3 regions of the Oceanobacillus sp. FSL W7-1293 genome follow, and region 1 is predicted to be linked to each of the others. Evidence: riboswitches for the same ligand, from Rfam matches in the RefSeq annotation. Region 1 holds a riboswitch; each other region holds the start of a gene.
What was found. Region 1 has a riboswitch for thiamine pyrophosphate ahead of tenA (thiaminase II). Riboswitches for the same ligand answer to the same signal wherever they lie in the genome.

Region 1 (10,697 bases):
GAGTAATCTCCAAATGAATGGGGAAGCAATGATAAGAGCAATAGCTATAATAATAACAACCGCCCATAAAAAAGCACGAAAATCATCTTCCAGAATGCGGAAATTCGTTATTTCACCAAGTACATTATCTACAAAGAAAAAAATGATAGAAAGTATCGCGAGAATCAAGGCCTTGAGGGTATTCGTAAATAAAAATGGACGCGGCACCTGCTGTTTTTGGGTAGACATCTCTTCCTTTAAAGTCCCATCTATTTCAACTGCCGACATCCAGCGCTGGAAAAGCTGCTCCCTCTTCTTCGCCAAATCACACATCTGCTGGTTGGACTGTTTTTTATCGATGCTGTAAAAGGGTGGTTCAGCCAATGATAGTCGACTAATCCCTGTTTGAATCACATTCTTCTGATGCCCCAAACCAATTAAGGCCTTAAAACGTCTTTCCAATGCAAAGTAGTCCTCCCCGCCATCTGGATTGGTAGCGTCTAAACAAACAAGATGCCATATATTGGCTGTTTTTTGCGGGTTGTTTTTCTCTATACGTATCGCTCTCCCGCGCATCTGATTGGACAACATAAAAGAACCAACATAAGAAGCAAGAACTAATGAATTAATAAACGGTGCATCCCAGCCTTCTCCAAGTAACGCAGCTGTACCAATTAATACAGTGATTTCGCCACGTTCAAATAATTGCGTTATTATTTGAACCATTCTATGCCGTGCGCTGGTATTGATAGTGATTTCTACATAACCTGCATCATAGGACAGTTCAGTTGCTATTATAGAGACATCCCATTGTTCGGCAAAATCTTCACAGGCGGCCAATGCCTTTTTGGGAATAATAACAATCGATCCAGTTAAAACCCCGAGCGAAACATCCAATTCTTGACGGCGCAATTGTTCAAAAACAGGCACAGCTCCCAAACGCCGGAGATCCTGCTCATCCTCTGCTTTCTTAGGCAAATCGTCTCGTCTAATATAATCTGTAAGAATAACCTGGCGCAGCTCTGTTCCTAATTCCTGTGCCTCAAAGCCCGTGACCCGCTGGATACTGTTTAATTTCGACGGGCTCTGCACCAATAAACGATTAATTCGATCATTTGCTGTTAAGACCACCCTGCGCTTTTCAACAGCTCCGAGACGTTGAAGATAAGACTGTATTTCTTTTAGTACAGGCTGCTCTTTATCCATATGCTTATCTTGATATAACAGGTGAGTCAGCATGAGTTCCAGCCATTCCAAGCTCCACTCCGGAATTTGTTTTTTCTTCAAGCCCATTATCGGAAGCGGCTTTATCCAGGCCGTACTTTCCACTTCCTTTAAGAAAATAAGCATACTGGAAAAATAGGCCGCCTCCGACAGGATTTCTTCTGCATATGTATCCGGATCCGTAATCCATGGATGTGCTTCCACTTTAACAATAAGTGCCGTGTTATGACGTATGGATTGTTGAAACGCTAGGATCTGGCTTCGAAATTGATTAATTTCCTCCTGCTCCTCATGAGGGGGGTTGGATATCCAGACATAATCTTGAAACGGAGCTAGCTCTGCTTCTCGTACCAGCTCTGCTATGCTTATTTCAGCATCAATCTCGCCGCACAGCTCCAAATAGCGGTTCCATTCCTGGATGGATACATCATATGGCGGAGTAGCTGTCAAAGCCACAATAGCTGGATTAGTAAGTTTTTCTCTAAAAGAAACAGAAGAACGCCACCATGCAGTGCGTAAATGATGCGCCTCGTCCAGTACCAATGTCTTTACATGGGAAGCAAGCTTTTCCTGTACCTCTTCCTCCTGATCAGTCATCCATTGATGAAACCCTTGATAGGTTGCAACTGTGACCAAAGCCTTTTCCTTTAGATCTGTTGTAATCCATTCCGGCTGATCACCGCCCTGATAAAATAATTCTACAAAACGGGTCACCCATTGGTCGCGGATGGCGATGGTCGGTGCCAGTATTAAAGCGGGCTGATTAAAACGCAGCATCATCTCCAGCCCGATAACTGTTTTTCCTGAACCAGGAGGGGCTACTAAATGTAAATGACGTTTGTTCAGATAGATGCCCATATCATCTATAATAGCTTGTTGATAAGATCTCCATGAATATTTTAATTGTATACGTTCAGGAAAGCTGTCCATATCTGTCTCCCCATTTCCTTGCTCTCTATTCTATATTATCATCATGATCAGTGAAAGGAGATACGCTTATAATTGGCATTTCCATCGTTTATCCCACTGTCACATCTTTTTATTCACATTATACGATTCAAGTGGAGAATCTGTCTATTGCTGCAATATTGAGTAATCATTTACTATTCTTTGTTCGTATCTATTTTGGTATTTTTGCTTATTTAATGACTAGTTATACGAATGTTAATACGTGTTTTCATAGCTTAATATAATAACTTATAACATATTCTTATATACGAAAAAGCAACCAGCCTAAATGAGATTCATAGGCGGTTGCTTTCTTTGCGTTAAATCGCGATAAGGTTTTTAACATAAAGTAAATCTGTCATCTAGTTCCTAAGCTTAATAGGTCCACACTTTAGCTGGAAGTTCTTGTACTCCAAATTTCAGTGCATCGTCTAAATCTTCCTTATAAATATCCAGGTGGCCATTTGTAATAGCACTCCCCCGGTCTTCGCACACGTAAGTTTCATCCAACTCTGGGATATGTATTTTCGTGCCAAAAGGAAGAGACTGCGGACATGCAATTGTCCTTCCTTCTTCTACTTCTTCACCAGATGCTGTGATACCATAGGCAGGATCACCAGGTTCTTTACCAGTAGATTCAGGACCAGCTGTATAAGCGGTAACCGTAAAAGAAGCTCCATTTTCATCTGGTATTGTTATTGTTTGACCGGCTTCAATATAAGCGGAGTCCGATATAGATGGATTTGCCGCAATGACAGCATTAACGTCTACCTGATAGTTTTGTGCGATTCGATACACATTGTCTCCTGGTTGTACTTCATGATACTGCTCCGCAGATGCGGTCCCTGCAAAGAACACGAATCCAACCAAAGCAAGAAAAATTGAAAAAATATACTTGATAATAACACCTTCCTCTCCAATATGATAGTAACTATCTTCCCCTCTTCTTAGCTTATAAACTTAAATTCTATCTATTTAATCTAATTGTAATAAAAATGAAAAAATTGAAATATATTTTATTCCATTGATTATTTTCCCAGGGATGAGAATGCAGCTAAATCATTTGCGTAAACGTTTAATCAGTTAATTACTTTTTCATACCACAATAGTACCTTTTCTGTTTGTAATGCAAAGGTAAATAGTTCAATAAAGTAAACGGAGTTAAAAAGAAAGCGATAAATAATTCACAAATACTCGAATTATTTATCGCAGGAAATTATCATTATCAAATGCTTTTAAGCGTGATTCATGATCGTATTGTAATCAGTTTGATAAGTCTGACCCTCAGTTTTAACTTCTTGTTTTAATTTCAAGATAAGGAAATGATATGGCATCCAATAATTTTGTACCGTTTTTTCTTATCAATCAGTTATATTCTATGTATGAGTGTAGTAATTAACCTTTCATTTACAAAAGAGAAGGAATCTCTATCAAGTCTCTATATGTTGGTTTGAGGGGGTAACACAATGAGTCATCTGATACATTCACAGAACAATTTTGATAGAGAAACCTTATTCCTTATCGATAATGATAATCATTATCACTTGAATTGTCAATACATAATTGCAATATTATTTATTTGAAGAAACAGATTCATTCATTATAAAACAATATCCTACTGGTTAATTACGATTAAATCAAATGATGATGGCGGACATAGAACGGAGAAATAATAATCCTCTGCAGAGTCCCACTGCTTATGCCAGGCCTCATCCGCATACCCCTCTCTTACATTACTCCTATAACGGCAAACCGCTGGTAACACATCCACTAGAACCTTAAAATCAACAACATCAGAGAGTTCTGACAGCGAGCTATAAATTTCATCAAGAATAATGACCTTTGAAGGCGCGTCCGTTACGGAAGATGGTGTCAGACCGGTTCCCGTAGAAAAAGAGAAAAGATGATATTGAACGCTCTCCCCTGCTATAAGCGGTAACGTAGATTTTCCTGCGCCACTCCCTCCGTCCAGCGACACCACTAAAGGATTGGTTCGTCCTTTCAGGCGTATATTTATAGCAGATACTATTTGGAGGGTAGCTTCCTTTGTTAATTGATTATTTTTCACGATTATCCCTCCTCTGGATTAGACGCAAGTTTAAATTCACTATCTACAAGTATTCATTTCTTTGGAATAAATGCTTTTTAAACTAAATTTTCTACTTCGACATGTTTGCAGCTTGCCATTACGCACATTGTAACATAAGAAATTTTGATTACATTGTGTTTTCAACAAAATTGCGCAGTTGGTATAATAAATAACCTTTCCCTTCCAGCAAAAAAAGAACCCTCAATAAATGAGAGCTCTTTAACCTTGAACGAATAAACTGGACTCATTAAAAAATTTGAAGCCGTTCTGTTCCTTCTTATCGGCTGCTCACTTTTTTACTTTCCGAAAGCCAGCCTTCAAAAGTGTAGGACATTTCCCAAAAATGAAGTTCATATTCTTTTGCAATAATAAATTGTTCTTTTACCTTTTCTTTTTCCTGGTCATTCATATCTTCAACTAAAGTGTTTAGTAAATTAATCATTTCGCTTGTTGAATCTTGAAACCAGTCACTTGCATACATTTTAATCCAGTTACGATAAATTTCCGGCTCCGGTGCTGCATGTTCATTTACTTTTCCGATATCCGCATATAACCAGTAGCATGGCAGTATGGCAGCGACAGTATGTGCTAGATTTCCAGACATGGTTGCTCGATATAAATGCGAAGTATAGGCATAGGCAGTTGGCGCTGGTTTGAAATTATCTATATCTGCTTGAGTAATATTTAAAATCTCAGCGTGTTCCTTATGCACGGTCAGTTCGGCTTCTGCTGTAAAGCGTGCTTTATCAGCTAAAAGAGCAGTCAGTTTAAAATCCTCAGCCTGGGATGCTGCAATCGCGTGGATCTTTCCGTAATGTTTTAAATAGTAAATATCTTGTAATATATAATACTTAAATGTTTCCAGCGGTAAATCTCCCTTCACAATTCCTTGCACAAATGGGTGATTTAAACTCTGCTCCCAGCTTTCTTTTGTTGCAGCACGTAATTCATCCGTAAATTTCATAAAAAAAACCTCCTCTAATCTTTTTTCTAAAGACTCGTAGAAGGAAGTATCTGCATACAAAAACATACACACGTAAAAACAACGCATGGTTTGTCTGCTTATTCTACTTCCCTCCGCTGGCCTTAACCAGATCAGGTTCTAAGGGTGCTAAATATACATTTATCTCAGCCGTCACGGCGCCCCTAGCAGAAAATTTAAATGTATTCGATTGTCTATTATGGTAGCAGAACAAATTTTTAAGTCAAGTCTTTTTAGTTTATAAAAAAATCAGCAAAGAAATAATCAAATCTATTAAAAAATAGGTTTCCAAAAAGCTAAAAAAACTAGTGTGTTTCACTCGTTAACATGGATAAATCATTATCTTAATGCTAGTATCCTTCTGATTTACAGCGGTTTCTACAGCTTCTTTGATATCATCCAAACGATATTTATGGGTAATTACATCTTCGAGACCAAGGTCCTGACTGCCAATTGCCTGAATTGCTGTCGGATAACTGTTTGCATAGCGAAAAACACCGTGAATGTCGTATTCTGAATCGACGATATGGGTAATATCTACAGGTATTTCTGAGGACGCAGGTAATCCGACTAATACAACCCTTCCTCCCCGTTTCGTAATTGTCAGTGCATCCTGTACTGCCCGGTTATTACCAGAAGTTTCAACAGCGATATCCAAACCGCTGCCAGCTGTTGCCTTTTCTATCTCCTCATGAATATTATCTTGTGTTGGATCAAATACCTTTGTCGCGCCAAATTTCTTCGCTAATTCTCTGCGATATGGTACCACGTCAGAGCAATAGATTTCGTTCACTCCGAATATTTTCGCAGCCTTGATCGCTAACAGTCCAATAGGTCCTAAACCGGTAATCAACATTTTATCATTGGGATGAACTTTTCCGCGCTGCATCGCATGAATGCCTACAGAAAGCGGTTCAATTAAAGCCCCTTCTTCATAGCTCATTTGATCCGGTATCTTAAAGGCAAAATCACTGCGAATCGTGATATATTCAGACCATGCTCCGTCAACTGGCGGGGTTGCCATAAATTGTACCTCAGGGCAGAGATTATATCGGCCTGATTTACAATATTCACAAGTTCCGCATACAACACCCGGTTCGACAGCTACACGATCGCCTGCTGCCAGATTCTCGACCTGACTGCCAGCTTTAACAATATCACCTGCTAATTCATGCCCTAAAATGAGTGGTTCTTCTACGACATAACGTCCGATTTTGCCATGTTCGTAGTAGTGTACATCAGAGCCGCATATGCCAATACACTGAACTTTGATTAATACTTCATTTTCCTTTGGTTCTGGTATATTAATTTCCTTAACCTCAATATCCAATGGCTTATTCAGAACTGCTGCCTTCATCTTTTTCATTCCACTACACCTCTTTGATATGTATTGTTTTGCCAAGCGTATAAATACGTCATCCTATACTATTTTGGAAAAATAGAGAGCTATAATTTTTTAAGAATATATTCTTCATTGTAACATGCGTGTTGATATACGATAAATAAACGTGCGGTCTTTCTCTTTTTATGGAATACAATGTGCTAATAAGCTCTTACCCTATTCTCTTAGAACAGCTTCTCAATGTAAGGCATTCCATTTCCTCCAAAATTAAAACACTATCTTTGTTCGAGATAGTGTTAATAAGAAGATAGCAGGTATCATTTAAATTCAATTTTTCTTGCTTATTATTTAGTATACAAGTGAGAAAGCAGCTTTCTGTTTTTCTCATCAAATTTTGAGTTGTGAGAAGAGACATAAATCTCATTATAGGCATCCGGCTTCATATACAGCTTTGCTTGATTCACTGTATTCGCTGCATCATTGTACGCGCCGGCAATTAAGTGCACCTTTCCATCGAATGAAAGAATATCACCGGCAGCATATAAACCAGCTATGTTCGTTTCAGCTTTTCCGGATCCTTTTACGAAAAAGTCCTGTTCAAGTTCTACTTTCAACGGACTTTCTTTAATAAATTTCAGCTCTCTGTCAAATCCATGATTAATGATTAAATCGTCCACTTCAAAACGAACTTTTTCCCCGGTTTTTTGGTTTTTCGTCAAGATTTCTTTGACATGATGACCTTCTTCGTCTGCAAGCAATTTTTCTATTTTTGTATTTTTATAGATATGGACAGAGGAGGCTTCCAGATGAGCGATATGCGCTTCCATCGCTTTGAATTCCTCCCCTCGATAAACCAATGATACCTGTTCCGCAATGGGCTCTAATTCGGTAGCCCAGTCAATGGCCGTATCTCCTCCGCCGGAAACAATCACTTTCTTATCTTTAAACCTGTCAAGGCTCTGTACTGTGTAATGAAGATTGCTTACCTCGAAACGGTCCGCTCCCTCTATATCCAATTTAATTGGTTCCAGAATACCTCCGCCAGTTGCCAAAATAACCGTTCGGCTAACGTATTTATGTCCTGTATGGGTTGTCACCACAAAACAATCTTCCATATTCTTTTCAAGTTTTTCCACTTTTTCATTTAAAATAACTTCCGGGTTAAATGTACGTGCCTGCGCTTCCATTTGCTCTATCAATTGAGCGCCGGTAATCGGTGTTAGTCCTCCTATATCCCAAATCATTTTTTCAGGATAGATATGAACCTTCCCTCCGAGGTTTGGTTTAAATTCGATAATGCGGGCAGATAGATCGCGCATCCCGCAATAAAAGGCCGCATACAATCCAGCCGGGCCACCGCCTATAATGGTTACATCTTTGCATTCTGTCATCGTCTAACAACCTTCCATAAGTTAAATTTTCTGTATTCTTTTTTTAATATTCGTGAGGATTCACACCAGATCGATAAAAAACACACGCTAAAATATTGGATAATATCTAGAATGATGCGCAAATTGGGAGATGAAAAATGTCTTCAATTACTTCAATTCGCGAACGCCTTAGTTGGACCTGGGACTGCGTTTACTCGTCCCATCAAAACCGCTAGATAAAGAAATCCTACTATTTAATGATAATGATAATCATTATCATTATAAATGTCAATGTGTCTTTTTTTATTTCTATCTTTTCGTTCCTGATTAAGCTACTTAAAAAACCGGTAAAAGTCATCTCATACACAGCAAAAAAGTCTTGTACCTAAAGGATTCTGCCGGTGCAGCTCTCTTTTTTAGTACAAGACTTCAAATTTCTTTCTATGAAAACAGCTATACTAATAAACCTCAAACTCATATTCATCGGATACGCTTATTGCATTGCAGAATATTAACATAAGATTTCAACCTTCTCTGTTGACTTTCGGTATTTCCTTTGTTTCACTCGCTTCTTCATCACTTATGATGCCTTCTGCTGATTTTTTAAATGAAGTCAGTGTTTTCCCTAAGGCAGAACCAATTTCAGGCAGTTTTTGGGGACCAAAAATGATCAAAGCCAGAATAATAATCAGAATCAAGCCTGGGATACCGATATTGGAAAGCCCCATCCTGTTCCCTCCTCTTTTATTCTATCATTAAACATGCTGGCTGTTTTTACTCACTTGGACCAATTGGCCTCCCTCATCGAGAAATTTAATAATCCCTTCCGCAGCCCGATATGCCAGTGCCCCTACCGTGCCAGTCGGGTTGTAGCCGCCATTATGGGCGAAAGCAGAAGCACCGACAACAAATAGATTATCGACCTCCCACATTTGTGAATAGTTATTTACTGCAGAGGTTTCTGGGTCAGCACCCATAATGACACCGCCCGTATTATGGGTTGTCTGGTATGGGACGATATCATAATGTTCGCTGATTTCTCTGACGTCCACGTGATCGGCACCCATTTCTTTTAGAATCTCTCCGGCTTTTTCCGAAAGATAGCGATGTAAGTTCCGGTCCTGCTCTGTAAAATCGTACGTTAACTTCAATAAAGGATTACCATATGCATCTTTATAGTTTTCATCCAAGCTTAAATAATTGTTGCGATGCGGCATGGAAGCTCCTTGTGCACCAACAGAAAGAGATCGATTAAAATAATGCAGTGACTGCTCTTTAAAATCCTTACCCCATGATGGCGTGCCCTTAGGAACTGGATTGCTTTCAATTGGCCGGCGTCCTGTTTGTGTAATTGATAAGGAACCGCCATGAATGAAATCTAAAGCTTTATGATCGAAATTATCTCCATTGTAATCATCTACGGTAGCCCCAAGCGAGCCTGCTCCCATAAAAGTGTTAAACTTCTCGTTTTCAAAGAAGCCCGTTGCGCCACCCCCGATTTGATAGCAATAATTCTTCCCGATGACGCCTTTTCCAGTTTCCGGATTATAAGGCTTGCCAATTTCTGATTGAAGCAGTAAACGCGTATTGTTTAATACATAGCTTGTCAAAATGACCACATCTGCAGGTTGTTCAAACTCCTCTCCCGTTTGCACATCGACATAACGGACACCGGTTGCCTTCCCATCATTATGAAGTACCTCGACCACGTTGGAGTCAGGCCGCAATTCAAAGTTTCCTGTTTTTTTTGCAGTAGGGAGAACGGTGATATTCGGGCTTGACTTTGCTCCGTACTCACAACCAAATCTCTCACAGAAACCGCAATACTGACAAGCATTGATTGTTTCCCCATCCGGATTTTCATATGCCTCCGATAAATTTGCGGACGCCATCTGGATAGGATGAAGATTTAAATTCTTAGCAGCTTTTTTAAAGCGATCCAAGATGGGAGTGCTTTTCATTGGGCCTGTCGGATAATCGTTCTTCCGAGGAGCTCCCATTGGATTCTCTTCTCCGCTGATGCCAGTAGTTTGTTCAAATTTATAAAAATAAGGCTCTAGCTCATCATAAGTGATGCCCCAGTCCTGTAATGTATAATCGTCGCTCAGCTTGTCCTTTCCATATTTTTTATCTGTTTCCGATTTGATTTCCAAGTCATATGGCAAAAAACGCCACGTATGTCCATTCCAATGATCACCAGCACCGCCGACACCTTCTCCTAGAAGAAATGAACCTAATTGTCTCATGGGCAGTGCATGTTCATCCCGTTTATTCCGAAATGTGATGGTTTCTTTCGAGGTATCCTGCATCAGCCCATAACGGACAGCGTAACGGTATTCATCATGAACCATATGAAAATCTTCTGTTCCTCTGTCACCGCCTCGTTCCAGACCAACGACTTTATATCCTTCCTTTGTCAACTCTGCGGCAATAATACCGCCTGTCCAGCCAACCCCAACAGTGACAACATCTACCTTGTCCAATTTCTTTGCCATATCAACAGCCTCCTCATCGTATTACAAATGATCGTTTAATGCTTTTGGTTCCATCTCTATAAAGCTTTCATCCTCAATTTTATCGGTATAACTCATTTGACTGCCTGGATATTCCTTCATTTTCCAACCGCGCATTTTATCATTCCCGCCATATAAAGGATCAGCATAAGCACCTGCGAGTGTTGATGCACGCAGCATTTTGAAAAACTCAGAGGACGCAACCCCTTTTAATTTTACTTCGTCATTTTCAAATTTTTGCAATATTTTA
Region 2 (10,697 bases), 1.5 Mb from region 1:
TGTATTGTAAGAAGCAGGTAACTATAATAGAAAGATATGTGCAAACAAAACAAGTGAGAGGATGAAAGTCTGTCAAGCATTTAGATAAAAAATGCTTTCATCCAAAGGTCTATCAATAACATGGATATATTGTGATAGACGCTTACATAAAAACAGGAGGTAAAATGTGAAGTCAAGAAAAGGAAAAGGTTTAGATTGGCCAGTCTTTTATATCAGTGGAGGCTTTTTGGTTCTATTTATCGTTTTATCACTGATAAACAGTGATATGGTAGATAACGCAGTAAATATCTTATTTACTTATTCTGCTGATTGGTTTGGTGCTTATTGGCAAATACTCTTATTCCTTAATTTCGCCATCGGTTTAGGATTAGCCATATCAAAATATGGAAAAGTAAAATTGGGAAACCAGGATAAACCAAAGTATAGTTATTTTGGCTGGGTATGTATGATACTAGTTACATTATTGGCTAGTGGAGGAGTCTTCTGGGCTGCAGCAGAGCCAATGTATCATTATATGGAGACACCGCCTCTATTCGGCGGCGGAGAATTCAATTATATGGAAGGTGCATTTGCGCAAGCATTTATGCATTGGGGCTTTCTTGCATGGGCAATTCTTGGAACACTGGCAGTTGTTGTTATGATGTATGTCCATTATCAAAAAGGGTATCCTTTAAAACCGCGAGGACTGCTTTATCCTATTTTTGGAGATAAGATATTTGAAAAAAGTGCCATTGGAACATTGGCCGATGCCTTTTCTATTATTGCAACGGCGGCAGGAACATTGGGCCCGTTAGGATTTTTAGGCTTACAAATTTCTTACGGATTGAATCATTTGTTTAATGTACCGAACACATTGACAATCAGTATTATCGTAGTGATTGTTCTAGTTGCGGTAGCAGCGATTTCAGCTGCAACCGGAGTAGATAGAGGAATTTATCATTTAAGTAACTGGAATGTTCAATTTACTATTCTTCTTGGTATTATTGTTCTTATCATTGGACCTACCGCGTTTATTATTGATGGTTTTGTCGGCGGGACTGGTGTCCATGTTCAAAATATGTTTGAAATGATGTTTTACCGTGGAGACGGTGAATGGTTATCAGGATGGACGATTTTCTTCTGGGCTTGGTTTATCGGCTATGCACCAATGCTTATTGTCTTTATCAGCCGTATATCCAGAGGAAGGACGATTCGTGAGCTTGTCATTGCAGTGTCTGTGGTAGCACCACTTGTGACAAACTTCTGGTTTGCTATCGTTGGAGGAACAGGTATCTTCTTTGAAACACAGAATGAAGGATCTATTTCTACAGCATTAACAGATGGCGGAATGCCGGCAGCGGTTATGGCGATTACAGATCAATTGCCTTTTGGAACAGTTATGGGTGTAGCATTCTTGCTGGTATCGATTATCTTCGTTGCTACAACGGCAGATACTATGTCTTATACCGTTGCTGCAACGTTATCAGGGCATGATAATCCAACACGCTGGCTGCGCGTAGTCTGGGCTGTTCTTTTCGGAGCATTTACGACGGCTATTCTTTCCATTGGGGAAGACAGTATTACATCGATTCAAAACTCGATTGTTATATCTGCTGTGCCGGTATCGTTACTGATACTGCCGCCTCTTTGGAACGCGCCGAAAATTGCAAAGAAAATGGCGCTGGAGCAAGGGCTGATCTGGCAGCGTGAAATGCGTAAAAAAGAAGATAAAAAATATAAATAAAGAAATGAAAAAAATGGACAGCGAAGGCAATGCTCTTCTGCTGTCCATTTTTTTCATTATATACGGATGTTATCATCCTTACATACATTGGAAGGATTCAATGCTATTTAAGTCCATTCCAAAGTAAACCCAGCGGAACCCATTCCAGCGGAATCCGGCAATCGAGTTTCTTCCTAAGAATGTCGGGAAAGCCCAAAATCCTCTGCCGTGATTTGGCCAAATATAGGTGAAGCGGAACATGCAGTGTCTGATGCCTCCCGGGTCGACAGCGAATGTCTGCACCTGTTGTTTTTGCGGCACAAAATTAGGCGGCGGTCCCATCGGAGGCTGGCTATTCATCCCGCCCATTCCTGCTGGTGCAGGCTGCTGCCCTTGAGTTCCTTCATTTCCTCCGTTTTCAGGGAAATTTGGGAAGGATGGAGCTGGCGGCCAATTAGGAAAGGCCCCTCCATTCCCGCTTCCATTTCCATCGTTATTTGGAGGTTCAGGAAACATATCTATCATTTGTTCCATCATTCCCTCGGTGAAATTTATTCCATTCCCATTTCCATTTGGTCCACCAGGAAAAAAGCCGCCGATTCGCTCCGGTGATGAATGACGCCCCTGTTCATATGGAGGCACCATATGGTTAGCAGGGTGCTCCTGTTCATATGGAGACGCCATAGGATTAGCAGGATGCTGCTGTTCATAATGAGACGGCATAGGATTGGCAGGATGTTGCTGTTCATAATGAGACGGCATAGGATTGGCAGGATGCTGCTGTTCATAATGAGACGGCATAGGATTGGCAGGATGCTGCTGATCGTATTGAGGCGGCATAGAATTAGCAGAATACGGTTCTGTCTGATAGCCGCCCTGTCCGCCAGATTCTCCGTCCGGTCTGCCGGTAAAAGCTTCATTGGAGTAATCATGCTGTGGTGCCGGCTGAAAATAATTATTTAACATCTGTCCAGGCAGATTATTTTGTCTGTTTTCCTGCCCGTTTGGATGCTGTGGTTGAAAATGATTCATAATTTTCCTCCTCTATTAGGCTGATGTTCCCTAATAGCATATGAGGTATCTGCGCTATTTGCGCTTCATTATGGGCAGAATGGGCGCCATCACTAGATGGTGCAGATGGCAGAAGTTCGTTATAACTTATCTACAGCTTTCTTGATATGATCAGCTTCTGTAACAGCAGTAATAAAGGAAACACCGTCAGCACCTGCTTCTATGGCAGAATGGGCATTTTCTGTCTGAATGCCGCCGATTGCCACGATTGGTATATCTGGAAATTGAGCGCGGATGGTATGAATCCATTCTAATCCGACCGTTTGTTTTGAATCCTCTTTTGTAGACGTTGTAAAAATAGGGCCGACACCAATATAATCGACCAGCTCAAGCGGACTCCGATCCAGTTCCTCCTGTGTGGAGATGGATAAGCCAATAATTTTATCTGGAAACCTGGTGCGAACTTCTTTGACAGGCATATCATCCTGTCCGACATGTATCCCATCCACATCCAATTCATCCGCAAGCTCAATATCGTCATTAATAAAGAATGGAACATCATGTGCGCGGCAACGTTCTCTAAGCTCCCTGCCAAGCTGAAGCTTTTCCTCTCCGCTCAATGATCCAGTCCCTTTTTCACGAAATTGAAATGCGGTAATACCGGCAGCAAGCGCTTCTTCTAAAACAGCGTTAGGATCTCTATGACAGTTTTGACTTCCCATAATAAAATATTTTCTTAATAGCTCTCGATTAAAAATCATCTTCCAATCCTCCATTTAACTGCTTCGGTGTAAAAGATAAGGTATCAATAAAGCTTGGTAAAAAAGTTCCCGGGCCATGTACATGCGGCAGTTTTGCTGCATGTTCAGCCGCCAGTCCGTAAAAGCTTAGTGCGGAACTGAGCTGCTCTGAGACAGTGTAAGAAGTTGTCAGGCACGCGGCAGCAATAGACCCCAATAAACAGCCAGAGCCAGTAATATTGGAAAGAAGCGGATGTCCTGTTTGATTATAAATTAGTTTTTGATCTGCATAGATAACATCTGTTTTTCCGGTTATCACAATTGCAGTATCGTATTTCCTGCCAGCTTGTTCGGCAATTTCATCTACATTTCCTTCGCCGACAGAATCTACTCCGCGTGATTGGATGTTTGCATCGACCAAGGAAGCAATCTCACCTGCATTTCCTTTAATAACCGTCGGACGTACTTCTTGTAGAATCTTTTCGACCATATCTTTTCGAAAAGAAGTCGCAGCCACGCCAACGGGGTCCAGAACAACAGGAATTTCTTTTTCATTAGCGGCTTTGCCTGCTATAATCATTGCATCTGCTTCGCTTTCTAAGATAGTGCCGATGTTTAAGACAAGTGCATCGGAAACCTTTGCCATATCTGCAGCTTCCCTTATTTCCTTTGCCATGACAGGACTGCCGCCAAAAGCCAGCAGTCCATTTGCATTAAAGTTCATGACGACCTGGTTAGTTAAATGGTGAATAAGCGGTGTGTTATTTCTGGCTTGCTGAATAATATCAGGATTCATGCGTAACCTTCCTTTCTTTGATTTCCCGGATAGCCCAGTGATTTGTCGGGCCATTTCCTTTTCCAAGTTCAAAGGATTTCGAAATGGCAGCAGTAACAAATGCTTTTGCTTTTTTTACTGCTTCCGGAAGCGGATAGCCTCTCCCTAAATAAGCAGCAATCGCAGCAGCATAGGTGCAGCCTGTTCCATGCGTATTTTTGGTATCAATACGCTCTGCCGCATAGCTATGCATTTTTTTTCCATCATAAAGAAAATCAATTGCCTGTCCTTTTAAATGACCGCCTTTTATTAAGGCTGCATCTACATCGTATTCATGAACAAGGTATTCTGCTGCACCTTTCATATCTTCTTCCGTTGTAATAGATAGGCCAGTCAGGAATTCTGCCTCCGGAATATTCGGCGTTGCAACCGTTGTTAATGGAAGAAGGTATTGACGTAAAAAGCTTCGCCCCTCTTCATTGATCAATGAATCCCCGCTGGTAGCCACCATCACTGGGTCCATGACATAAGGTGCATCAACCTTCTCCAGTTTTTTTACGATTAATTCCATCATCTGCTTACTTGCAATCATTCCTGTTTTCACAGCATGGATGGGCATATCTTCTATCACTGCATCCAGCTGGTCCTCAATCATGGAGAGCGGCATATGCTCCACGGATCGGACTCCTGTCGTATTTTGGGCTACAACGGAAGTGATAACGGACATGCCATAGGTTTTTAACTCTTGAAACGTTTTTAAATCTGCTTGAATACCGGCACCACCGCTAGGGTCTGTACCGGCAATGGTTAATGCACAACGAACCTGACTCATAATAAAAATCCTCCTTGGATAGAATAATGTAAATTATTTTGTTAAAGAAAACTGCCGTGCCGGAAGACGACTGACTAACAGCCAGCCAATCAATGCACCAGAGACACTGCTTACAACAAATGGCGGAATAAAAGCAAATGCTCCCGCAGAGCTTCCCATAAGAAGATTGGCTATCGGAACTGCAAAGAAAGAGCCGATAATCCCGGTGCCAATAATTTCTCCAAGAGCTGCCATTGGATATTTTTGTGTTTTCTTATACAATACCCCAGCAACAAAAGCTCCAATCATTGCTCCAGGAAAAGCAACCAAGGTTCCTAGTCCTAAAAGGTTTCGGAGCAGGCTGATCATCAATGCGACAATGACTGCCGGACTCGGCCCGAGCATAATCCCGGCAATAACATTGATAGCGTGTTGAACAGGATAGGCTCTGGCAACTCCGGCAGGAAACCAGAGCAATTGTGATCCAATCGTTCCGATAGCAACAAGTACAGCCATCATTGTTAACAGGCGTGTGCGGTTTTTCAATCCCATCATCTCCTTCAAATTTAAGGGGAATGAAAAGGTAACTACTTTGTAAAAATAAAAAATCAGGCTTTATTGAGAAGCCTGATTTGGTATACTGAGAGTAATCATATGTTGATTGACTACTTCCCTACGCTGGTATTAGCCAGATCAGGTTTGTAAGAGTCGGAAAGTAAGCATGCTTCCCTCTCAGCCCGCGATGTTGGGCTCCCCTAGTAGTTGCTTTTCATTATTATCTTTGAATCTACTGTATCAAAGTTTCAACGGTTTGTCATGAAATAATCATTAGACTGCAAGCTCATATAAAGGATGTTATCAATAGAAAGAGGAATGAAACATGTTAAGAATAAATGGAATGGAATATCGTCAGGGAGACCAGACCTTATTTCCGAAAATAGATATAGAAGTAAAACCAGGAGAAATAAAGGCGATTCAATCCACTGTTAATATACGTGCGGTGTTGCTGCAGATGATTATTGGAAAAGAGAATGTGCGGAATGGATCGATTCAAATTCAGCACCAGACATTACAGGAGGATAGACAGAAATACGTTTCTTCTTTAGGGGTTTGCTGGTATGAAGAGGGCATTTATGAACGATTGAAGGTACAGGAATATTTGAAATTTATCGGCTCTTTATATCAAAGCAAGGCTTCTATAAAAGAAGTACTGTTGCAAATTCAACTGGAAGAAAAAGCAAGATTGAAAATGCATCAGCTCAACCGCTCTGAAAAGCGGCGTGTCCAGTTTGGCAGAATTTTAATGCAGGAAGCAGAGGTTGTGATTTTCGAAGAGCCTGAGGTCAATGTCGATTTAGAAACGAAACGGGTCCTCCATCAATTTGTCGAATTTCTGCAGAAACAGCACAAAGCGGTACTGATTTTAACAACAAGCACGGAGAGTGCTGTCACCATTGCGGATGCGGTCTACCGTTTAGATGAGCAAGGAATCCAGCAAATGGACGTGGAAACAGAGGAGAATGAACGTTTAACTTCCACTGAAACAGATGCAGCAGAAACAGTGGAAGAAGCGATTCAAGTAAAGCAAACTTTCCAGCTAAATAAAATCTCCGCAAAAGTAGAGGATAAAATTATTTTATTTGATCCGCAGGAGATTGATTATATCGAAAGTCAGGATGGACAATCCTATCTGTATACCCGAGGAGAGGGGTTCCCTACAGGTCTTACCTTAAAAGAATTGGAACAGCGGTTGTCTCATCAAGGATTCTTTCGCTGTCACCGCTCCTATATTGTGAATATTCAAAAAATAAGAGAAGTGATTACCTGGACAAGAAACAGCTACAGCTTATCTCTTGTAGATAAAAAAAGCTCTGAGGTTCCATTATCGAAATCAAAGTTGAACGAGCTGAAAGAATTATTAGGGGTAGAATAAGCATAATTCAATGTGATATATACTCCATTCATCGAAAATATACTGCACCATTGTTGAAAAGAAGCTATTCTGTAGTCACAGGCAACTTAACTGATACAGGAGGTTTCAGGGATGGAGAATATGATTGAAGTGATATCTTTAGAGAAGATTTTTGGTAAAAAGCAAGCATTAAACAATGTATCCTTTCAGGTGAAAAAAGGAGAGACATTTGGATTTTTAGGCCCGAGCGGTTCTGGGAAAACAACAACTATCAAAATCTTAACAGGGCAAATGAGACCGACAGCAGGGACAGCGAAGGTTTTTGGAGAACCTGTTTCTAAGTTAAATACACCGGAATATCGAAAACGCTTTGGAGTTGTGACGGATAATAGCGGTTTATATGCGCGGCTGACCATTTATGATAACTTAAAGCTGTATGCAGATTTATATGGTACGTCTTTACAACGAATCGATGAAGCGCTGGAAGCAGTTAATTTAGGTTCGGAGAAAAAAACACAGGTTGCTAAGCTGTCTAAAGGAATGACACAGCGCGTATTATTGGCAAGAACACTTTTGCATAAGCCTGAGTTATTATTTTTAGATGAGCCGACATCGGCATTAGACCCTGCGAACTCAAAACATATTCATAACGGTTTAAAAGAACTGAATCGACAGGGAACGACTATTTTTCTGACCACGCATGATATGGAGGAAGCAGATCATCTATGCAGCCAGGTAGCCTTTTTAAATAAAGGGGTTGTCCAGCTTTTAGATGAACCAAAACAGCTAAAAAAACAGTATCGGGAAGAGATTATTGGGATCGAACTGAAAGACGGACGAGAATTGGAGCTTCCACTCAAGCCATCAAGTGCTGAGGAAATTCAACAATATATTTCCCGGGAAATGGTGGAACGTATTTATACAAAGGAACCAACATTAGGAGATATCTTCGTTGAAGTAACTGGGAGGGAATTGGTATGACATTTTCTGTAAAACGATTTATGGCCATTTTTCAAAAGGATTTAAAAGATTTATATCGAAATATGTATGTTTCGTCCACTGCGCTGATGCCGCTTATCTTTGCCGTCATATATGGTCGAATGGATAATGTAACGATAGAGATGCATTTGTTTGTCATCAGCATGTCGCTTGCGTTAGTTGGTACTTTCCTGCAGTGTGCGATGATAGCAGAAGAAAAAGAGAAGAATACGTTGCGCGGCCTGATGCTTTCCCCAGCAACATTGACTGAAATTTTGTCAGGTAAAAGCACAGTAACGATTCTGATTACCGTGATTGTAACGGGGATCAGTATGTTTATCATGGATTTTTCTTTCACCGGCAGAATCGGTTTAATGGCTGGAATTGTTCTGTCCCTGATTTTCTTTATTGCTTTAGGTACCTGGATGGGCTTAATCACGAGAAGCGTGTTAGAAGCATCGGTATATATCCTGCCTGTAATGTTTATATTTGGGATGGGAAATATGTTTATTATGTTTGCGGAGCAATATGCTTTCTTGCAAATATTAGAATATACACCAGGGCTCCAGCTGCAGGAAATTGTAGAGTTGGAAGATGCAGGAGCTGGGTTTGGTGAATTATGGAAGCCCTTTGCCATTATTGGTGCATGGGCTATAGCGATGGTAGTGTTGGCTGCCGTTACATTTAAGAAGCGAATGATGGATTAACCGGGTTATGAAAGATGAAGTAAATATGTTTCAAATAATAAAGTCATTTGAAGAGCGAGAGGAGTTCTTCACTAATGGCTTTTTCTTTTTATGATTGGAAAATCCTCCAAACTCCCGGCCTTAAAGGAAGGTCGGGAGTTTGGAGGATTACCAGCTTCTTACTTATACAATTGCCCGAATAAAATCTTCATTCGCTTTTACTTCTACATCATCCGTTACAATAAGGTCTGTGAACTTATCTGTGTTCGTGACAATAACAGGGGTTGTTACATCAAATCCTGCTTCTTTGATTTTTTCAATATCAAAGCGGATTAGCGTGTCGCCTTGTTTCACAGTATCTCCTTGCTTCACCAGCGCTTCAAAGTGTTTTCCTTCTAGCTGTACCGTGTCTAAACCAACATGAATCAAAATCTCGGCCTGATGTTCCGATGTAATTCCAACAGCATGATGGGTTGGGAAAATAGCGGAAATCTCGCCATTCACTGGAGATATTACTTCGCCGACTGTCGGCTCAATTGCAGCTCCCTTGCCCATTGCTTCCGAAGAAAAGGCCGGATCGTTTACATCGCTTAAAGGTTTGACGATACCTGTTAATGGGCTTGCGATAGATTCTTGTTCGATTAATTGTTCTGTATTTTGTGTTGACTCTGTTTTTGCAGGTGTATCCTGCTCTTTTTCGTTGCCAGATGTTTTTTTATCTTTTACTTCAAACCCGAAAACTAATGTTAATACCAGTCCAATCGCAAATGCAATTAATGCTCCTACTAAGTACGCTCCAATAGGCGAAAATGCTGGTATCGATAAGAAACTAGGGAATGCAAATGCAACTGCTACAGATCCCAGCATGCCATTGATGGCACCGCCAATAATACCGCCAGCGAGTAAATAAATAATGGTTTTTCGATAGCGCAGAATGAGGCCGTAAAGGATTGGCTCTGTTACACCGCCGAGAGCGCCAGGAAGCATAGTTGAACCGGCAAGTCCTTTTAATGTTCTATCCTTGGCACGGATCAAAATTCCAAGAGCGATACCAATTTGTGCAAAAACCGCCGTTCCAAACATTGGTGTTAACGGATCTCCGCCAGTTGCCAGATTTTGAATGGAAATTGGCACAATCCCCCAGTGCAAGCCGAATAGCGTTAGGAAGGACCAAGCTCCACCTAAAACTGCCCCAGTTAATAATCCGCTTCGTTCAATAAGGAATTCGATACCTGCTGCAATACCGTCCCCTACATAAGTTCCAAATGGTCCGAAAATCAATACAGCTAGTGGAACAGCAATGGTTAATGACAGCATAGGAACTAAGAACATTTGTAAATCTTTATGAATAATCTTCCTTAGGCCTTTATCAAGTAAAGCATAAATTAAAATGGCAATAAAGATAGGAAATACCGTAGAAGAATAGTCTACTACAATGGCTGGTATTCCTAAAAAGGATGCATTACTGTCAATTAAACCAGTTAAATTAGGCTCTAATAATGCCGCCGCAATGGATGCGCCTACATAAGGGTTGGCGCCCAAACGCTTAGAGAGGGTAAAACCTATAAAAATAGGAAGAAAATAAAATATGGCATTTCCGGCAGCTGATAAAATCAAATAGGTGCTGCTTTCTTCACTGAGTGCCCCTGTCATCGTTAATACGATTAACAAAGCCTTCAACATACCTGCTCCGGCAAGCGCTCCTAATAAAGGAGAAAACGTTCCCGATATCACATCAAAAACCTGCGCTACCCAATTCGCTTTTTCGCCGTCATCATTACTATCATCCTGCTTATTATCAATATTTGTATTTTTGGCAACTTCTTTATACACCTCAGATACATGCGGGCCGATAACGACTTGGTATTGTCCGCCGCTCTGGACAACACTAAGTATTCCGTCCATTTCCTCAAGTACCTGTTTGTTTGCTTTCTTGTTATCTCTGAGTTGAAATCTTAATCGTGTGGCACAGTGGACGACATTTTTAATATTCTTATCGCCGCCAACGTTTTCCACGATGTCTTTTGCCAGTTTTTCGTAACTCATTTGTATTCCTCCTTGTATATTTTAGAATGTAACGTT
Region 3 (10,697 bases), 330 kb from region 1:
GACCGTGAGCAGAGAGAATATGTTTTCCGGCGAATAAGTAATGCCTGGAAAGCGAATGAGGACTTATTTGGGCAGACATTAAATCACATGGCTGGATTTCGCCTGCAAACCTATAAACATTATGGATGGGACCATGTCTTAAAAGAGCCGTTAGCAAAAAATCGAATGAAGGAAGAAACATTAAATACAATGTGGGGAGCGATTGAAAAGCATAAATCCCTGTTTGCAGACTACTTACATCAAAAGGCTTCTCTGTTAAATTTGGATAAATTAAGCATTTTCGATGTAAATGCTCCGATTCAATCAAAAATGGAAAAGAAAAGCTATGATGAAGGAGCTGCTTTTATTGTAGAGCAATTCCGCAGCTTCAGTCCCAAAATGGCGGATTTCGCACAAATGGCGTTTGAAAAACGCTGGATTGAAGCGGAGGACCGTGCAGGAAAACGTCCGGGAGGATTCTGTACAAGCTTTCCGCTCAGTGAACAAACTCGTATTTTTATGACGTACTCCGGAACGCCTTCTAATATAGCTACCCTGGCTCATGAGTTGGGACATGGTTATCACCAGTATGTGATGAACGATATGAACGGTTTGAATCAAGGCTATGCAATGAATGTTGCGGAAACTGCTTCGACCTTTGCAGAAATGATCGTAGCAGATGCATCGGTGAAAATGGCGGCGACAGATGAAGAAAAATTAACGCTGTTAGAGGATAAAGTATCGCGAAGTGTGGCTTTCTTCATGAACATCCATGCACGCTTTTTATTCGAGAAACAATTCTATGAAGAACGCAAACAAGGTATGGTCAGTACGGAACGGTTAAATGAACTTATGGTGGAAGCACAGAAAGAAGCTTACTGCGGAAGCCTGTCTGAATATGATCCGCATTTCTGGGCTTCCAAACTGCATTTTCATATTACTGGTGTGCCATTTTATAACTTCCCGTATACATTTGGTTATTTATTCAGCCAGGGAATTTATGCTTATGCAAAGGATTATAAAGGAGATTTTGAGGCAAAATATACTGCTTTATTAAGGGATACCGGCAGAATGACCGTAGAAGAGCTTGCTGAAAAGCATTTGCAAGTAGATTTGACCAAGCCTGAGTTTTGGGAAAATGCCATCGAAATCTGTAAACAGGATGTGCGGGAATTTTTAGAGTTAGCGAAGAGAGTTGAAAAGTAAAAGAGGCTATTGCGGTTTTTTAGAAAGTGATTTATACTAAGCCTATACAAAAAAGTGAATAAAAAAAGCCTGCAAGGGGAGCCTTTGGCTGAGAGTGGACATTTTCTGTGTTCTGACCCTTTGAACCTGTCAGTTAGCGCTGGCGTAGGGATTGTGGACTTTTTGATGGATATAAAAGCAATGTGTGAGTGGAGTTTAAGGTATTCTTTTAAAATGTATTTTTTTAAAGAATACCGCCATCAAGAAGACTCCCTTGGCATTGCTTTTTTGTGGTCTAAAAAAGATTGTTCGATGTAAAAGGGGGAGAGACGATTGAAGAATAAAACACTATTTTTAGTAGAAGTAGCTATTTTTACGGCACTTGCATTACTGCTGGATATTTTACCGTTAGGATTTAAGCTTTGGCCGCAAGGAGGCTCCGTTTCTTTTGCAATGATTCCTGTCTTCATTGTAGCCTTTCGCTGGGGTCTGAAAGGCGGTTTGTTATCTGGTTTTCTTTGGGGAGTATTACAGGTGGCAACTGGTACAGCTTATATCCTGCATCCCGTGCAGGGAATCATTGAGTATGGATTAGCTTTTACAGTAGTAGGGCTTGCCGGGGTGTTTTCGAAGCAGGTTATCGAAAGCATGAAAAACAAGCAGGTAAAGAGATCCTTTGTCTATATTTTAATTGGCGTATTTCTGGGATCGGCTGCTCGTTTTATATGTCATTATATTGCCGGAATGGTTTTCTTTGGTTCAGCCGTCGAAGGACAGCCGGCGTGGCTTTATTCATTAATATATAATTCATCTTATATGGTTCCATCCTTTATTTTAAGTCTTGTTATTGTGTTCCTCCTGTTTTATAAACAGCCGAGAACATTAGTTGGAAAAGTATAACAAAAGAAAACTCCCTCACACAAAAACCTGTAGCACATCTTGCTTCAGGTTTTTCTTAAACCATTATTTTTATTTGGATAGTTTTGTTAAGTTTTATTAACATTTACTTATGGAATAGGCGTTGAACGTGAATAATGGTAGAATAAAGAAAATAAAATATATAAAGATACATTCTTACATCTTCATCTAACAAAAAAAGGGAGCTTTAAAAGAAGGAATTTTTGTCTAAGAGAACGTATATATGAATAAGGGGGATTTTCTAAGTGGGAAAACAGATTCTAATTGTGGATGACGAGCAATCAATTGTTACTTTATTAAAATATAATATGGAGAATGCCGGATTTACGACAGAGGTAGCATACGATGGAGAAGAAGCTTATCAAAAAGCAACTGCAGACAGCTATGAATTAATTATCTTAGATTTAATGCTTCCAAAACTGGATGGAATAGAAGTATGCCGGAAATTAAGAAAGAATGATATTGATACGCCTATATTGATGCTTACTGCAAAAGATGAAGAAATAGATAAAATTCTCGGTCTGGAGCTTGGTGCAGATGACTATCTGACAAAGCCGTTCAGTCCGAAAGAAGTAGTTGCCCGCGTGAAAGCTATTATCAGAAGAGCGCAGCGGCCGCTGGAGAATCATTATCAAGCACTCCGGATAAAGGATTTAACGATTTATCCGGAACGCTATGAAGCAGAAATGAAAGAAGAATTAATTACTTTTACACGAAAAGAGTTTGAACTGCTGTATTATTTGGCTAAACATAAGGGAAAGGTTATCTCCAGAGATCAATTACTCAGCAGTGTGTGGGATTATGATTTTGTTGGAGATACGCGAATTGTAGATGTTCATGTGAGTCATCTGCGGGATAAAATTGAACCAAATTCCAAAAAGCCTGTTTATATAAAAACAGTCCGCGGATTAGGTTATAAATTGGAGGAGCCGGTTTAAATGCAAATATTATTTTCGAAACCCTTGTTTCCGAATATACTTGGTATCACGATTGTCCTGGTTTTATCAGGCTGGTTAATGGTACAAGCTCAAGGAAACTGGATATTTATCGCAGCAATTATTTTAGTGGAATTTTTAGTGATTTCCATCATATTTATGCAATTCTACAATAAATACACAAGACCGCTTAACAAAGCTTCAAAAACAGTAAATGAAATGATTAAAGGAAATTATTCTGCCCGTTTTAATAACAGCAATAGTGAAGAAATGGAGCAGTTAAGCAAAAATATCAATAAATTAGCGCGAAATATGAATGAAATTACGATTCAGGAACAAATGCATGCAGAGCAATTAACTTCTATTATTGATAATATGAAAAACGGGCTTGCACTGATTGATGAAAAAGGATACGTTCATCTGGTGAATCGAGGATTCACGGAAATGTTCCAAGGAAAAGAGAAACAATATCGCGGTCATTTATATTATGAAGTATTTGAAAACGAGGCAATGCACGACGTTATCCAAAAAACATTTCTGTATGAACAGCCTGTCAAAGAACAATTTAAAAATAAGCGCGGTCTGACTAAAAACTATATGGAAGTGATTGCAGCTCCTATTTTTAATGAGCATAATATGATTAAGGGTGCTGTCCTCGTTATATATGATATTACGGAATTAAAGCGTTTAGAAAAAATGCGCAAAGATTTTGTTGCCAATGTTTCTCACGAGCTGCGTACACCAATAACTTCTATCCGGGGGTTTGCAGAAACGCTAAAGGAGAAACAGCATGATGAAAAAGCAGCAGAAGAATTTATTGAGATTATTTATAAGGAGAGTCACCGCTTACAATTACTGATAGAGGATTTATTAGAACTTTCCCGTTTAGAAAGGGAAGGCTTTCAATTAGAAAAAGAAGATTTTAATGTTAAACAGATGATAGATGCAGTCCTGCCAACTTTAGAAAAAAAGGCAGAGAAAAAAGAACTGCATTTTAAAGCAACTGTTTCTTCTGATATTAGTGTAAATGCGGATGCTGAAAAATTGAAGCAGGTGATTATCAACCTGGTAGATAATGCAATCAACTATACGCCGGCAGGAGGAACCGTCAATCTAAATGTATCTGAAGAAAAGGGTCAGGTTCATTTTTCGATTACAGATACAGGAATTGGGATCGAACAAAAAGCCATCTCAAGAATATTTGAGCGTTTTTACAGAGTCGATAAGGACAGGAGCCGGAATACAGGAGGCACTGGTCTGGGGCTTGCTATTGTGAAGCATATTATAGAGGTCCACCAAGGAGAAATTGTTGTAGAAAGTGAAGTGAACGAAGGAACTGCTGTTCATGTATATATTCCGAAAGAGTAAGTCATCACTAGCGCCATAGTGATGGCTTTTTTTCTGAAGGGCTTCAACAGGACTGGGGCTGCGATTACCAATGTTGTCAGGTTAATGAATTTTATTAATTTTGATACAGCTAGTAGTAAAACCTATCTAGCGGAGGAAAAACACGTAGACTCCTATGGGAAAGCGCAGGGTGAAGACCCCGCAGAAAAAAAGCGAACTTCTTTTTTTTGAGGAGGCTGAGCGCAAGCCCATGGAAAGCGTAGTGTTTTTCCGCAGCGGTAGCACTAACCTGACAACATTGCTGCGATTACTCGTCCCATCGAAAAGCTTTTGCGATTACTCGCTCTACCGAAGACCATTGCGCTTTTAGTTCTGAAAGATATCGATGTAATAAAGATACGAGTTTAATTGGTTATGCGACGTGTAAAGATTGGAAAAACTATGTAATAAGAACGTGTGTATTATGCAGTTTTCTCCAAACATGATAAAATAAAGTTACTTAAACAGTTGATAGATAAAGGAGACGGAATTATGACCAAAAAGCTAATTCTAATGGATGGCAACAGTATTATTTACCGTGCTTTTTTTGCTCTGCCATTATTGAATAACGAAAAAGGCGTCTATACGAATGCCGTTTACGGATTTACTACGATGCTGCTCCGTATTTTAGAGGAAGAGAAGCCAACGCATATGCTCGTGGCCTTCGATGCCGGGAAAACAACATTCCGCCATCAAACCTATAAAGAGTATAAAGGAGGGCGTCAAAAAACACCTTCAGAGCTTTCTGAACAATTTCCAGTCTTAAAAGAGCTGCTGGATGCTTTTGACATCAAGCATTACCAGTTAGATCAGTATGAAGCAGATGATATCATTGGCACATTATCAAAACAGGCAGATGATAATGACTGGGAAGTAACCGTTATTTCTGGCGACAAAGATTTATTGCAGCTTGTATCGGATCACGTGACGGTCAGCGTAACCAAAAAAGGAATCAGTGAAATTGAAAAATATACACCGTCTTATCTTCTTGAGAAAATGCAGGTAACGCCTGAACAGATTACTGATTTAAAAGGACTGATGGGAGACAGCTCAGACAATATCCCGGGAGTGCCGGGTGTCGGCGAAAAAACAGCTACGAAGCTGTTAACGCAATTTCATACGTTAGAGAAGGTTTACGAGAATCTGGACGAGGTAAGCGGGAAAAAGCTTAAAGAAAATTTAACAAACCACCAAGATGATGCGGTAATGAGTAAAGATTTAGCAACAATTAATCGGGACTCGCCAATTGAGGTCAGTCTGGATGATGTCATTTATGAAGGCTATTCTGCCGCTTCCGTCCGTCAAATGTTTATGGATTTAGGCTTCCAATCTCTGTTGACGCGTCTAACCGGATCTGAGGAAACGGAAGAAGAGACAATAGAGCATAAAGAGATAAATTATGACATCGTGGAAGAAATAACGGAAGACCTTTTTTCTGAGGAAGATGTATTCGTAGTAGAGATGTTAGGTGAAAATTATCATACTGCACAGATAGAAGGCGTGGGCATTGTCAATGCAAATAAAAAAAGCTTTATCCCTACTTCGATTGCGATGGAATCTCCTATTTTCAAAAAATGGGCACAGGACCATCAAAAAAAGAAAATCGTATTTGATGCCAAGCGGACAAAAGTTGCTTTATTACGGAATGATATACAAATAGAAGGAATTGTGTTTGATGCGTTGCTTGCTTCTTATTTAATCAATCCTGCTGAAAACAGCCATGACATACCTGCTATTGCAAGCAGAAAAGGAAAATATGACGTATCCTTTGATGAAGAGGTTTATGGAAAAGGTGCGAAACAAAAGGTTCCGGAAGAAGCGATTCTCAGTGAACATGTGATTCGAAAGACAAATGCACTGCTTGAATTATATCCGGCGATGGAGAAGGAATTAGAGGACAATGAACAGGCGAAGTTATTAAAAGAACTGGAAATGCCACTTGCTTTGATTCTTGCTGAGATGGAGCATCAGGGTGTTTTAGTAGATGTGGACCGGCTGAAAGAAATGGGAGACGATTTAAAAGAAAGGCTTAGCAATTTAGAAAAAGAAGTATATGAATTGGCTGGCAAGGAATTTAATCTGAACTCACCGAAGCAGCTCGGGCCGGTGTTATTTGAAGATTTAGGGCTTCCTGTAATCAAGAAGACAAAGACTGGTTACTCTACGGCAGCAGATGTTTTGGAACAGCTGGCAGATCAGCACGAAATAATTCCTAAATTACTTTTGTACCGTCAGTTAGGGAAGCTGCAATCAACCTATATTGAAGGCTTGCAAAAGGTGGTCCGTAAAGATACGCATAAGATTCATACACGCTTTAATCAGGCTTTAACACAGACAGGCAGATTGAGCTCAGTTGATCCCAATTTGCAAAATATCCCTATTCGTCTGGAGGAAGGCAGAAAGATACGGCAGGCGTTCGTTCCATCTCGAGAAGGCTGGAAAATGTTTGCGGCCGATTATTCGCAAATCGAATTACGGGTACTTGCCCATATTGCAGGGGATGAGAAATTGATTGCTGCCTTTAAAAATGATTTGGATATTCATACACAGACAGCAATGGATGTATTTCATGTCGAGAGAGACGAAGTCACCTCGGGTATGCGCCGGCAGGCAAAGGCTGTTAACTTTGGGATTGTATATGGAATCAGTGATTATGGACTATCCCAGAACTTAGGGATTACGCGGAAAGAAGCGAAACAATTCATCGAACGGTATTTTAAGAGCTATCCAAGTGTTAAAGAATATATGGATGACATTGTTGTTGAAGCAAAGCAAAAAGGCTATGTATCCACACTGATGAACCGTCGCCGTTACTTGCCTGATATTACAAGCAGGAACTTTAATGTACGCAGTTTTGCGGAAAGAACAGCGATGAATACACCTATTCAGGGAAGTGCAGCGGATGTGATCAAAAAAGCAATGATTGATTTAGACCATCGAATGAAACAAGAAAAACTGCAGGCCAAGCTTTTATTACAGGTCCATGATGAATTGATTTTAGAAGCACCGGAAGACGAGATTGAAATCTTAAAGGAAATCGTTCCGGAAATGATGGAGAAGACGGTAGAGATTTCTGTTCCGCTGAAGGTCGATTATTCTTATGGAGAAAGCTGGTTTGACGCGAAGTAAGGGGAAGGGAAAATGCCGGAATTACCAGAAGTAGAAACCATTAAAGAGACGTTAAAATTGCTTGTTCAAGGAAAGACGATTGAAAAAGTAGATGTTCTTTGGGCAAATATAATAAAACAGCCGGATGATGCGGAGATATTCAAGCATCTTCTGGAAGGACAAACCTTTCAACAAATAAAAAGAAAAGGGAAGTTTCTGCTTTTTTATTTAGATGAATATGTGCTTGTATCCCATTTAAGAATGGAAGGAAAATATCGGCTGCATCAGCCGGGAGAGAAGATAGAAAAGCATACGCATGTTATCTTCCATTTAAAGAATGGGGAGACATTGCGTTATAACGATGTTCGTAAGTTTGGAACCATGCATTTATTGGCCAAAGGGAGTGAGTTCACGCAGGCCCCTTTGGCTGCACTTGGTCCTGAGCCGTTTGAAGAAGCATTTACGGCGGATTATTTTTATGAAAAGCTGAAAAAATCATCCCGATATATTAAAACGGCGCTTTTGGATCAAAATCTGGTGACGGGACTTGGAAATATTTATGTTGACGAGACGTTATTCCGTTCCGGGATCCATCCGTTAACAAAATGCAGTGAACTGACAAAAAAAGAAGTGTCTGCTATTCGTTCTGCAGCCATTGAAACACTTCAAGAAGCTGTGAAAGCTGGCGGGACAACCATCCGAAGCTACGTAGACAGCCAAGGGAATATGGGAATGTTTCAACAGGTTTTATATGTTTACGGTCAAGATAAGAAGCCATGTAAAACCTGCGGAGAAGAAATTATAAAAATGAAGGTTGGCGGACGGGGGACGCATCTATGTCTTCATTGCCAGCCGCAAAAAAAGGTGAATGTTTTATGAGTTTAGTGATTGGATTGACCGGAGGAATTGCCAGCGGGAAAAGCACGGTAGCGAAAATGTTTACAGCATTAGGTATCCCCGTAATTGATGCAGATGTGATAGCGAGAGAGGTTGTTGAACCAGGGGAAGCATCTTATAAACAGGTTATCGAGGTGTTTGGCAAAGACATATTAAGTCCAGACGGGTCGATTGACCGGCCGAAGCTGGGATCTATTATTTTTTCAGATAAGGAAAAAAGACAACAATTAAACCACATTGTTCACCCGGCAGTCCGCGAACGGATGCTGACGAAAAAAGAAGCGTATTTAGAACAGGGAGAAAAATGCATTGTGCTGGATATTCCTCTGCTGTTTGAAGGCAAGCTGTCTTCTTTAGCAGATAAAACATTGGTTGTGTTTGTAAATGAATCAACACAGTTAAAACGTTTAATGGAAAGAAATCAGCTTCATGAACAGGAAGCAATGAATCGGATTAAATCACAGATGCCATTAGCGGAGAAGGCAAAGCTAGCTGATGAAGTAATTGATAATAATCATTCCGTGGAAGAAAGCCAAAGGCAGTTATACGATTTGTTGAAAAAATGGGAAGTAATGGAATAGGTGAGTAAAAAGACACTATCTGAACTATAATTTACACCGTTCAGATAGTGTCTTTTGTATGGCAGAAAAAAATGTTTATAAAAATGCTGAGTATAGCTGCTCCGACGGGTTTCATGGGTGAGTAATCTTAGGCCCCAGAAATACACATCGCTTTTCATGGGCCCCTAGTTCATCTCCTTTAAAGAAGACTTGCTGACTGGCAAGCTGACAGGTGCAAACAGAGCTAAATTTGGGACTGCGATTACTCGCCCTATCAAACCCGTCGCTAGAAACAGCTTCTTTTCTTTGAAAGAAAGTAAATGAAACATATTTTTTTCAAAGATGGGAGCGGAGGAAAGACGACTCCTGCGGGAAAAGCAAGAATACCAGTATTTTAAAGACCAAGTGATTTTCTTGTGGCTGAAAAAGAAAAGCTGAAAATGGTTTCTGGAAAAAAGTCAGTAAAATCTTTGCGAAGGCCAAAATATGTACGTCACCTGTTTAAATGGACATCCAGTTGTTCCTTATAGAGGGTATTCAAAAAATGTGTGAAACATTTTAATATTTAATGACACACTTTCGCTTATATGTGTTATACTAATTACAACAAAATATAAAAAGTATAACATTTTCGGGAGGAAGATAGTGCTTATGGAAAAAACGCGTATTGCAATTACAGGTTTTGGTCGAATTGGTAGAATGGTCTTTCGTCAAGCAATGGAAGAGGAACATTTAGAAGTTGTTGCCATTAATGCGAGCTATCCTTCAGAAACGCTTGCTCACTTAATTAAATATGATAGTGTTCACGGTCCCTTTAACGGAGAAGTGCAAGCGCTGCCGAACAAATTGATTGTTAATCGGAAGGAAGTTCTTTTGGTGAATTTCAGAGAACCGGAAAAATTACCATGGGAAGACCTTGGGATTGACGTTGTTATCGAAGCAACTGGCAAATTTAACACAAAAGAAGCAGCAGGACGGCATTTACAGGCTGGAGCAAAAAAAGTAGTCATCACCGCTCCTGGAAAAGAAGTTGATAAAACAATCGTCATCGGTGTAAATGAAAGTGATTACAACCCAGAATTAGATGATGTTATCTCAAATGCCTCTTGTACAACCAATTGTTTAGCTCCTGTGGTCAAAGTAATCGATGACCACTTTACAATAAAGAATGGATTAATGACAACCGTTCATGCATATACAAATGATCAAAAAAATATCGATAATCCGCATAAAGATTTACGCCGGGCAAGAAGCTGTACGCAGTCTATTATTCCGACCACGACCGGGGCTGCTAAAGCGCTTGCGGAAGTGTTGCCTCAGACGAAGGGTAAATTACATGGAATGGCCTTGCGTGTACCGACACCTAATGTATCATTGGTAGATTTAGTAATTGATATTGAAGAAGATGTTACGATAGAAGAAGTGAATGCTTTATTCAAACAAGCATCAGAAGGAAGTATGCGTGGGATTATTCAATATTCGGATGAACCTCTGGTTTCCATTGACTATACTACAAGTACTTATTCTGCAACCATTGACGGGCTGTCTACGATGGTGATGGATAATAATAAATTAAAAATTATTGCTTGGTATGATAATGAATGGGGCTACTCTAAACGTGTTGTCGATTTAGTCAGCTATGTAGGTTATAAAATGGAACAAAGTGTGCGTTTAACATCATAGAATGATATAAAAGGGAAGCAGGCTTCTATACCAGCTTCCTTTTTCC

Region 2: it holds a riboswitch for thiamine pyrophosphate, as region 1 does, so the genes downstream of both, thiW (energy coupling factor transporter S component ThiW) here and tenA (thiaminase II) in region 1, are expected to answer to the same signal.
Region 3: it holds a riboswitch for thiamine pyrophosphate, as region 1 does, so the genes downstream of both, thiT (energy-coupled thiamine transporter ThiT) here and tenA (thiaminase II) in region 1, are expected to answer to the same signal.

Annotation. Positions count from the first base shown of each region.
Region 1 is NZ_CP150212.1:2,425,761-2,436,457, reverse strand. Features, by position in the region: gene MKY65_RS11935 (DEAD/DEAH box helicase family protein) at 1-2,133, opposite strand, end outside; gene MKY65_RS11930 (LysM peptidoglycan-binding domain-containing protein) at 2,527-3,009, opposite strand; gene MKY65_RS11925 (hypothetical protein) at 3,767-4,219, opposite strand; gene tenA (thiaminase II) at 4,518-5,204, opposite strand; TPP riboswitch at 5,296-5,398, opposite strand; gene MKY65_RS11915 (NAD(P)-dependent alcohol dehydrogenase) at 5,545-6,588, opposite strand; gene MKY65_RS11910 (NAD(P)/FAD-dependent oxidoreductase) at 6,909-7,955, opposite strand; gene MKY65_RS11905 (twin-arginine translocase TatA/TatE family subunit) at 8,459-8,662, opposite strand; gene MKY65_RS11900 (GMC family oxidoreductase) at 8,690-10,429, opposite strand; gene MKY65_RS11895 (gluconate 2-dehydrogenase subunit 3 family protein) at 10,451-10,697, opposite strand, start outside.
Region 2 is NZ_CP150212.1:937,853-948,549, forward strand. Features, by position in the region: gene MKY65_RS04630 (BCCT family transporter) at 167-1,723, shown strand; gene MKY65_RS04635 (hypothetical protein) at 1,802-2,734, opposite strand; gene thiE (thiamine phosphate synthase) at 2,854-3,474, opposite strand; gene thiM (hydroxyethylthiazole kinase) at 3,464-4,249, opposite strand; gene thiD (bifunctional hydroxymethylpyrimidine kinase/phosphomethylpyrimidine kinase) at 4,239-5,060, opposite strand; gene thiW (energy coupling factor transporter S component ThiW) at 5,094-5,558, opposite strand; TPP riboswitch at 5,693-5,806, opposite strand; gene MKY65_RS04660 (LytTR family transcriptional regulator DNA-binding domain-containing protein) at 5,920-6,972, shown strand; gene MKY65_RS04665 (ABC transporter ATP-binding protein) at 7,084-7,932, shown strand; gene MKY65_RS04670 (ABC transporter permease) at 7,929-8,636, shown strand; gene MKY65_RS04675 (beta-glucoside-specific PTS transporter subunit IIABC) at 8,799-10,661, opposite strand.
Region 3 is NZ_CP150212.1:2,753,721-2,764,417, reverse strand. Features, by position in the region: gene MKY65_RS13590 (M3 family oligoendopeptidase) at 1-1,185, shown strand, start outside; TPP riboswitch at 1,250-1,354, shown strand; gene thiT (energy-coupled thiamine transporter ThiT) at 1,498-2,064, shown strand; gene MKY65_RS13580 (response regulator transcription factor) at 2,328-3,020, shown strand; gene MKY65_RS13575 (ATP-binding protein) at 3,021-4,385, shown strand; gene polA (DNA polymerase I) at 4,896-7,532, shown strand; gene mutM (DNA-formamidopyrimidine glycosylase) at 7,545-8,390, shown strand; gene coaE (dephospho-CoA kinase) at 8,387-8,989, shown strand; gene MKY65_RS13555 (glyceraldehyde-3-phosphate dehydrogenase) at 9,620-10,651, shown strand.